3 regions of the Paenibacillus sp. J31P190 genome follow, and region 3 is predicted to be linked to each of the others. Evidence: riboswitches for the same ligand, from Rfam matches in the RefSeq annotation. Region 3 holds a riboswitch; each other region holds the start of a gene.

Region 1 (3,282 bases), on a different contig from region 3:
TGCGGAGAAAGGAAGTAAGAGAAAATGGTTGTTTCCAGTAAAGTAGGTTTGGAAGATATTATTAGGGCCAATCATGTGCTCAGCAGGGTGATCGAACCTTCGCCGTTGCAACGCAATGAGCTGCTCTCTAACTTGTATGAATGCAACGTTTATCTTAAACGTGAAGATATGCAAATTGTCCGTTCTTTCAAAATTCGTGGAGCGTATAATGTGATTCAAAGCTTAACACCGGAGGAACGAGAAGCGGGTGTCGTGTGTGCGAGCGCTGGCAATCATGCGCAAGGTGTGGCTTATTCCTGTAAGCAGCTCGGTATTGAAGGCAAAATCTTCATGCCGACGACAACGCCTAGACAAAAGATTTCCCAAGTTAAGTTATTTGGCGGATCTTTTGTTGAAGTTATTCTCACGGGTGATTCATTCGATGACTCCTCTAACCATGCCAAAGCGTATTGTGCTCAAGAGAATAAAGTGTTCATACACCCTTTTGATGATGTCCGTACAATTGCTGGGCAAGGCACAGTTGGCCTCGAGATTATGAATCAAATGCCCGAATCTCCTGACTTTATCTTCGCGACGATTGGCGGAGGCGGCTTGGCAGCGGGAGTTGCGACTTATGTGGATAGTGTTTCTCCTCGAACGCGCATCATCGGTGTTGAGCCGGAGGGCGCGGCAAGCATGACGGAAGCGCTCAAGCAGGGGAAGGTCGTGACTTTATCCACGATCGAGAAGTTTGTAGACGGTGCAGCTGTGAAAAGGGTGGGCGAGCTTACCTTTGAGATTTGTAAAGATAAGCTGGAGGATATCGTAATTGTTCCTTCCGGCAAGGAATGTACAACCATTCTGGAGCTTTACAACAATAACGCGATTGTTATTGAGCCGGCTGGCGCACTCCCGGTTGCAGCACTCGATGCCTATCGGGAACAGATTCGCGGTAAGAATGTGGTTTGTATCATCAGCGGCGGCAACAATGACATTGACCGTATGCAGCAGATTAAAGAAAGATCGCTCGTGTATGAAGGCTTGAAGCACTACTTTATCCTTAATTTCCCGCAGCGTGCTGGGGCCTTGCGCGAATTTCTGGAAGAAGTCTTAGGACCCACAGACGATATTACAAGATTTGAGTATACGAAAAAAAATAATAGGGACGATGCTCCAGCACTGGTCGGCATTGAGCTCAAAAATAAAGATGATTATGAAGGTCTTATTGAGCGCCTATCTCAGAAGGATTATGGCTATATAGAAATAAATAAGGACCCCAAGCTATTTAACTTGCTTATTTGAGGAAAAATAGCCAAATGTGGAATGAATATGATATAGTTAATTAGTCCCATTTATTCCCTTAATATCGTAAAAGGCAAACTTATCGAAAGGTAAGGACGCAAAGCTGCAGATCTAAGGTTGCCCTCGCAACAATGATGGCTGGGCTGCCGACAGGTTGCAGTTTACCTAGACAGGTACACCTACGGCTATTCCGATTCGGAATAGCCTTTTTTTTATCAAATAAGGAGGTTCAAGAATGAGAGGCATACTTTCTAAGTGGATACAGCATATGAAAGCGCAAACGTTGGTCTATTTGGGCGTACTGGGCTTCTTTTTGTTGACCATTAATCTACTTGCTGCTTCTTCTTTCTCCTTTTCGCCTTACGTTTACATTAGTGTGCTTGTTCAAACACTAATCTGTCTATTTTTTGCGAAGAGTGTAGGGCAACTGCTTCTTACTAGTAGAGAGCAGGAAGAAAAGAGTAAACAATTAGCCTTTCTGGCCTATCATGATACTTTAACGGGATTACCCAATCGCCGATTGTTTAATGACCGGTTGGAGCGGGCGCTCCTGCATGCGCAGCGTAATGAACAACTGGCGGCTGTTATGTTCTTGGACATGGACAGATTCAAGGATGTCAACGATTCATTAGGTCATGCCTACGGTGACCGTTTAATTCGCCTTGCAGCAGAACGGTTGCTGGGCTGCCTGCGTGGATCGGATACGGTGTACCGCCAAGGTGGCGACGAGTTTACTATATTACTAGAATCTTTTGCAAAGCCTGAAGATGCAAGAGTTGTAGCTTCCCGAATTCAAATGGCTCTGGAAGAGCCTTTTATCCTAGATGGAATGCCAGTAACCATAACTGCTAGTATAGGGATAGCGTTGTATCCGTTAGACGGTAAGCTGCCTGATCAGCTCATGGCGTATGCAGATGAAGCGATGTACGCGGCCAAGAATCGGGGGCATAACCAGTTCCAATTCTATGCCTCTGACATCGATGCCATGGTGAAGAGCAAAGCTCACATGGAGAAAGAGCTCCGATTGGCCATAGACAACAATCAGTTTGAAATCCTATATCAGCCTCAATATGAAATAACAAACCGGAAATTAATCGGAATGGAAGCGATCATTCATTGGAGTAAGGGAGACAACCTCCTCGCAACTAGTATGGATTGGAAGAAAGCGGCCGAGGAAATGGGTTTCATGATACCTATCGGAAAATGGGCTGTACGAACGGCGTGCAGACAGATGAGAATCTGGCAGGACGAGGGCTACACACCGCTGAGAATGACTCTAGCAGTAACGGCTTCGCAGTTTAAAGATGAGCATTTTATTGAAGAAATTGCCGTTGTTTTGAAAGAAACAGGTATCGATCCGATGTTGGTGGAGCTAGACCTTACGGAAAGTATCACATCTTCCAATGTACAAGAGGCTAGCGAGAAATTGATTATCCTGAAGAAATTCGGAGTGCGTATCGTGATGGATGACTTGTGTACAGGTCTATTTACACGAAGTGGGCTCGAAGGTATGCCGCTCGATAGCGTAAAATTGGATAGCACATTGATTCGGGATTTAGTAGACGACGATGAGAATCAGCTGTTGGCTGCTGCCATAATTCGCATGGCTCACCGTCTAGGTCTAAATTTAATTGCAAAGGGTGTCGAAACAGAAGAACAGCTGGAGCACTTGAGACTTTTGCAGTGTACGGAAGTGCAAGGAATGCTGTTCAGCAGCCCGTTAGGACCCGAACAATTCATGAGACTTATGAACGATAAAATTAACAAAGGGTAATCTAGATTTTATTAACCAGTGGTAGTATAATAAATAATTGGGGCTTGGAACCTATATTGTAGGGACTTACAAAAAGGTCATGTCAACTTGTATGACATAACGAATTATGTTATTTTGCTGGTGTATCGCTTTTATCTTGGGTTTCAAAATGATACACTCATGCTTATAGCCAGTCTTACATAATTTAACTAATTTTGGTCAACCTACAATGTGAGATTTCATGGTTT
Region 2 (3,282 bases), on a different contig from region 3:
ACAAGGAAATTCTCAAGTAGAGGGTCATCCTGCATCCTCGGATAAAAGTGTGAGCTTGGACGTGCCGCCATATGCATTCGAGGATACTTTAGGCAAAATTAAGCTGGCACCAGCGGAAGACAAGAATTTGGAACTCACAAAGGCGATGCAGAGCGGACAGATGATGGTCAGCTTGCCGTGGAATATCGATTTTCCGGATCAAACGGTGTTAGAAATCCAGCTTAATATGTCTTATATGGAGAGCAGAGTACCGCATAAATTTCGGGATAAGCTTGGCATTTTCCGACTGGAGTCTGACTCATGGATTTATATGGGGGGGCTATTGGGGGACAATTCAAATGTGATTCATACAGCAATTGAGAAACCGGGAATCTATGCAATCTTTCTACACGACATTGCCGATGTTCCTCTGCGCGAGTACTGGGTGAACAAGAGAATCAAGCAAACTATTGCGGAGGATCCGATTCGCGTATTTCTTGACGGAGAAGAACTGAAATTTAACGAGCAGCCTGCTCTGCATGACAATTACACGACGGTTGAGTTTCGTACTATTTTTGAAAAGCTGGGCTTAACCATTCAATGGGACGAAAACGCACGGAGGGTAACGGGACAAAAGGAAGGACAATCGCTCAGCTTGCAGCTGGGGAGCTTATCAGCATCCACCAATGAGCAATCCATCGAAATGCCGGTTGCACCCTATTCAAATAAAGGCTATACGTTCGTTCCGCTGCGTTTTGTCGGTGAAGCAACGGGTCGCAAAGTAGTATGGGATGCCAACTTGAAGGCTGTATACCTGTATGACGCAAGTACGGAAGGAAAGCTGTTTTACGAAGATGGTAAGGTAATGTACGAAGGTCAGCTCAAAGACGGCAAGATGAATGGGAAAGGCAAGCTTTACCGCAATGACGGATCGCTTTGGTACGATGCTGAATTTCAAAAAGATGAGGTTACGGGTTGGGGCACTATGTATTTCGAAGGCTTCTTGTTCGGAGAAGATCGTACGGGTGAGATTATTACCGGGCAATTTACGAGGGGATTGCCTAACGGCGTTATTCGTAAGTACGATGACAGCGGGTTTTTGAAGTACGAGGGTCAGGAGGTTTTTGGAAGCCTTACGGGCAAAGGTAAGTTGTACATCCAAGGCCGTCCAGTTTATGAGGGAGGGATGAAAGATGGCTACTTCAGCGGACATGGAAAATATTATGTGGGCGGAAAGCTGAAATATGAGGGTGGTTTTTTACAAAGTAGGGAAGATGGTAATGGTAAGGAATATGATGCCAATGGCCTTCTTCAACGAGAAGGAGAATATAAGGAAGGCAATCGGAATGGCAATGGGATTGATTATTATCCATCAGGAGCTAAGTCTTATGTAGGACCATTCGTGGGAGGTGCCCGGAATGGTGTTGGTAAAGAGTATTATGAGAACGGAAATCTGAAAGCCGAAGGTCAGTACGAACATTACTATCTTGTAAAGGGAACGTATTATTACGAGAACGGGGAACGTTACGAAGGAGACTTTATCAATGGTTTTCCTGATGGACAAGGCACTTTATATGATAAAAACGGCACTGTGAAATTCCAAGGGAAATTTAAACAGGGTAAGCCTGAAGCTTAGAACGAGTGAGATTATAGTTCTAGCAACATTGAACAAAGGAAAATCCATCAAAAGGTGGAGGCGCAAAACCATCGGTCTAAGCCATGAGTCGCACCCCATGGGACGTTAGTCGGGTTACCTTTAGGGGCTTGGGTTTTTATTGGCTAAAAGAGAGGAAGAGAAGTTAAATGTGGATCAAACAATTTTTGTGTAAATCATACCAGTGGTTATCACTGACACTTGTGCTTATGTTCACCTTGGTGATGCTTCCGACATCGTCTTGGGCAGAAGTACGCTACGAGTCAACCGACCAAGTAAGTCTGGTTAAGGCTCCAGATGAACGAACTTATGTATCCGGTCAACACATGGTCTGGATGCAAGGTGACGACAAGGGGATCCCGCAAGTCTTTTACCGCAGCTTGCAATCAGGAGAAACGAAGCAATTAACTACAGCTGATTCGTTGAAGTCTGATCCGGTTGTTTCGGAATCTGTAAATGGCTCGGTGTATGTTGCGTGGATAGATCGTCGTACGAGTGGTCCAGATACCGGAGGGTGGACGGTCTGGGGGATTAAGATCTCTGAAGGTACAGAGAAGCAACTCAGCAGCAATATGGGGAGTATCCCCCGCCTCTCGATGGATGGGGAGGATATCGTTTGGTTCGAGTCGACGGACTATAAGATGTATCATTACAACCTTAGCCTCAATAAAGAAACACAGTTCGGCAGTGGGCGTTATCCAATTGTTTCCAAAGGGAAGGTGCTGTTTACGAATGTAGCAAACGGGGGGCTAAGTCTTCATCGTTTGGCTATAGCAGACACGATTTCGGTGTTACCTTTGCCTAGAGGTCAGTTCATCATGGATTCTGCATTCAATGGAACCTACGCGATCATTAAACAATCCGATTCGGAATTCCGCACAAAAATCATCCTGCTCGATGTGTCGAATCCAAACGATCCGGTACTAAAGGATTTGACCCCGCAAACGAAAAAAGGTAGCGAATATCCGCGACTCTATATCGGCGATGAGTATGCGGCTTGGATTCAGGATCAAGGCGGGACACCACAGCTGAACGGAGTTAATCTGCTTCTCAATGAGACGTATGCGATGGAACGGGGGAGTACGGCCTTTAATGCGTACGCATTTGTTGAGAATCAGCTTGTTCTGAAGCGTCTGGATGGGATGATTTCATACCGCACAATGACGCGGATTGTGACTCAGCCGGTTTCGGGTGGTTATGGTCAGGCTGCTTCGTCAAAGACCGACGTATCGAAAATGATTGGCTCTGAGGGCGGAGAGCTTGATGCCTTGGACGGTCGCGTTAAGCTAACGGTGGCGAAAGGTGTTCTAACGGGCAATACTTCTGTGAGACTCAAGCTCGAAAAGAAACAAGATGCGTGGGCGCTCGCTGCTAATGGTAGCCATCACTTACAGTTTGTTTCTGGCATTTGGTCCGTATCTGGAATTGAAGGCGAGCACCCCGGCAATCTCAAGCTGGCTTTTGGCTATGATTCGGTAGCATTAACGCTACTTGAGCAGCGGAAACTGTTAGTTTACCGTTTTGATGATATAACCCAATCATGGATTCGACTAAATGGGCAACTATCGGGATCGATGGTTACAGCAGATATTCCGAGCTCCGGCGTCTATGCATTAATTTTGAACGACGTGTCCTTTCGCGATGCCGAG
Region 3 (3,282 bases):
GATTTGAAGGTAAACGAGATTGCGGAGCAGATCGGCTATCAGCCTTCGTATTTTATTCGACTGTTCCGAAAGTATGAGGATATGACACCGGGTCAGTATAGAGATAAAATAAATAGCATAAAAAAAGAGTCACCTGTTTGAGGTGGCTCTTTTTGGTGTTTCGTATACGCGCCCGAGATGATTCGAACATCCGGCCTACAGTTTAGGAAACTGTTGCTCTATCCTGCTGAGCTACGGGCGCATGGCAAGAATTATGATAGCACGAAGGCTTTCGTGGCGCAACCTTAATGGCGGATTTGAAAAAGACACTTGAAGCGGCGGGACTAACTAAGGTGCAAACGTATTTGCAGAGCGGAAATGTCTTGTTCATCTCGGAGGAAGCGGTAGAACCGCTGCGCCAGCGTATCGAGCAGGAGATTAGCAAAGCCGTAGGCGTTTCACCTACCGTCATTTTGCGTACGATAGAGGAGCTGGCACAGATTCTTGCGACTTGTCCATATGAAGTGGATGCTTTATTAGAAGGCGAAACGATACAGATTTCTGTTCTATCGGAAGATCCTCCGCAGCAAACCTCCGACGTCTTGTCCAAAGGAATAAGTGATGCGGATGAATTCCAGATCAATGGGCGCGAAATTTATTTTCTATTTCGTCAAAGCGTTCTGGATTCGAAACTAGCGAGCAATATTCAGAAACTTGGGGATACGGCAACAACACGAAATTGGAATACGATGAACAAACTAGCTGAGTTGGCAACGGCCATGAAGAATTAGATGACGGAACTTCTAAGCTTTACCGCGTAATTTACGGAAAAATTGGGTCAGCATCGTCGAACACTCTTCTTGTAAGACCCCGCTAACGACATCGACACGGTGATTGAACCGGTCCTCCTGCAGCAAATTCATGAGCGTTCCGGCGCAGCCAGCCTTCGGATCAATGGTGCCGTAGATGACCTCCGGAATCCGCGATTGCACAATCGCGCCCGCACACATCGGGCAAGGCTCTAGGGTGACATAGAGCTGGCAATCCAAAAGCCGCCAGGCCCCCAGATGCTCGCTCGCTTGTTTGATGGCGATCATTTCGGCATGAGCGAGAGGATCTAGGGTTGTTTCACGCAAATTGTAGCCGCGGCCAATGATTTGACCTTGATGGACAACGACCGCTCCAATCGGTACTTCTCGGATGGCTTCGGCTTTAAGAGCCTCTTGAATGGCTTCTTTCATCCAGGGGATATGTTCATCCACAGGGGAACACCTCGCTAATATATTTTTATCCACATGTGCATAACAATCGAACATTCATTCCGTTGTTAACAACCTGTGGATAGGTTTGTGGATAACTTAAAAAGCTGTGGATATTTAATCTATCTAACATTACATACAACAAAAAGAACAGCTATGCAAGGAATTTTGTTGATAATAGCAACTACGCTAGGTATAATGATAGATATTAGTAGGTCTTTTAGACCATATAGTACGTGATAGGTAAAAATAAATAGCAAGGTTCGACAAAGGCAAACTTGTTGAAAAGCAAGGACGCAAAGCTGAGGGTCTACGGTTCCATTGGAACTATGGCAGCCTAGTTACCGAAAATCGATGCTTTTTTTGATTGAGGTAATAGGCTGCTCCTACCTAAGGGGCGGTCTATTTTTATATAGGGAATAACTTGAGTAAGGAAGAGGTGCTGATTATAATGGCCAACGGGTATAACGTCATGAAATATTACGGAAGTAAGGAGGGGTATGACGCTGATGTGCTAATCGATAGCAAGGCTGTGTTGGGAAAGGACGATTTCGTAGCCACAGGTGTACTAACCTATGCTCTTGGAGATATCATTGAGGTGGAATTGCCGGAATACGATGTCTTCCAACTTGGTGATAAAGCGAAAATGACGGTTTATACCAAATCCGGCTTGTTTGTGATGAATACAACCGTTGTTGCCAAAGAATTCGGCTCCGTCATTGTCATTAATCCACCTGAAAATCGTAAGAAATTCGCAGAAAAAAGGGAATTCCCACGCGTGGATGTGAAACATACAGGTCTCCTATTCGGACTTCAGGATATGAATAAAAGAAATAAACATCAATTTGAAAACCCGCTTGGTATCTCAATCAAAAATATATCCATCAACGGACTAGGATTTACCATTAATGATAATTCTATGATTGATAAGATCGTTCAAAAACATTCCCAACTTGAGGTCGAGCTGGATTTGGGCTTTACGATCCCTTGTTCGATGGAAATTGTAAGAAAAGAAAAGGTTGAAAATGGTTTTTATTACGGGGCTAGTTATATCGACATTCCGCAGGAAAAAACCAATGCTTTAAGGGGTTTTATCCTTACGAATCAGATCGAAACTTACTTCGTACAGAAGCGGGAAGAGCAATTTAAAAAAGCGACGGAAAAAAAGTCTGCGGCGAATCGATAGCCTTCAGGCTTTTTTTTGCGTTCCAAGTGCTATATAATAAGAAGGATGATTTTCGAAAATTAAGGAGTTGTAACTACAATGGCTTTGAAAGCAGGTATCGTCGGTCTACCGAACGTAGGAAAATCGACATTGTTTAATGCAATTACACAGGCGGGAGCAGAATCTGCGAATTATCCGTTTTGTACGATCGATCCGAATGTTGGGGTAGTTGAAGTACCAGACGAGAGATTGCAGAAGCTGGTAGAGATTGTTGTGCCTAAGAGCATTGTCCCGACAGCCTTTGAATTCGTTGATATTGCTGGTTTGGTAAAAGGTGCGAGCAAAGGTGAAGGGCTTGGAAATAAATTTTTGGCACACATTCGTGAAGTGGATGCCATTGTGCATGTTGTACGTTGTTTTGAAGATGATAATATTACCCACGTTTCCGGTAAAGTGGATCCAATCGGCGATATCGAAACGATTAATCTTGAATTAATTTTGGCCGATATTGAGTCGGTAGAGAAGAAGATCGAGCGTTCGCGCAAAAACCTCAAAGGCGGCGACAAGAAAGTTGTTGCTGAAGTGGAGTGTTTAGAGCGTATTAAAGAAGCGCTTTATGCAGATAAACCGGCACGCAGTCTGGATCTTAGCGAAGATGAGAAGCTTCTCGTGCGCGACCTTCATTTACTGACAATGAAACCCGTGCTTTATGCGGCAAACGTAAGTGAAGATGAAGTAGCAACAGCAGATGAAAATCCTTTTGTGAAAATTGTGAAAGAATTTGCTGAGGGCGAAAACAACGAAGTGGTGTCGATCAGTGCGAAGGTTGAATCCGAAATCGCCGAGCTGGAAGACGAAGAAAAAGCGATGTTCCTCGAA

The links. A riboswitch is a leader RNA that binds a small molecule or an ion and turns the genes downstream of it on or off. The one in region 3 is predicted to bind cyclic di-GMP.
Region 1: another riboswitch for cyclic di-GMP. It lies ahead of AC58U0_RS28780 (putative bifunctional diguanylate cyclase/phosphodiesterase); the one in region 3 lies ahead of AC58U0_RS24965 (PilZ domain-containing protein).
Region 2: another riboswitch for cyclic di-GMP. It lies ahead of AC58U0_RS27800 (S-layer homology domain-containing protein); the one in region 3 lies ahead of AC58U0_RS24965 (PilZ domain-containing protein).

What each region holds. Positions count from the first base shown of each region.
Region 1 is NZ_JCAUAS010000022.1:44,064-47,345, reverse strand. Features, by position in the region: gene ilvA (threonine ammonia-lyase IlvA) at 25-1,281, shown strand; cyclic di-GMP riboswitch class I at 1,344-1,432, shown strand; gene AC58U0_RS28780 (putative bifunctional diguanylate cyclase/phosphodiesterase) at 1,517-3,055, shown strand.
Region 2 is NZ_JCAUAS010000020.1:120,242-123,523, reverse strand. Features, by position in the region: gene AC58U0_RS27805 (stalk domain-containing protein) at 1-1,615, shown strand, start outside; cyclic di-GMP riboswitch class I at 1,643-1,737, shown strand; gene AC58U0_RS27800 (S-layer homology domain-containing protein) at 1,783-3,282, shown strand, end outside.
Region 3 is NZ_JCAUAS010000016.1:164,898-168,179, reverse strand. Features, by position in the region: gene AC58U0_RS24985 (helix-turn-helix domain-containing protein) at 1-141, shown strand, start outside; tRNA gene AC58U0_RS24980 (tRNA-Arg) at 168-241, opposite strand; gene AC58U0_RS24975 (DUF1697 domain-containing protein) at 288-770, shown strand; gene tadA (tRNA adenosine(34) deaminase TadA) at 783-1,220, opposite strand; cyclic di-GMP riboswitch class I at 1,500-1,587, shown strand; gene AC58U0_RS24965 (PilZ domain-containing protein) at 1,690-2,424, shown strand; gene ychF (redox-regulated ATPase YchF) at 2,503-3,282, shown strand, end outside.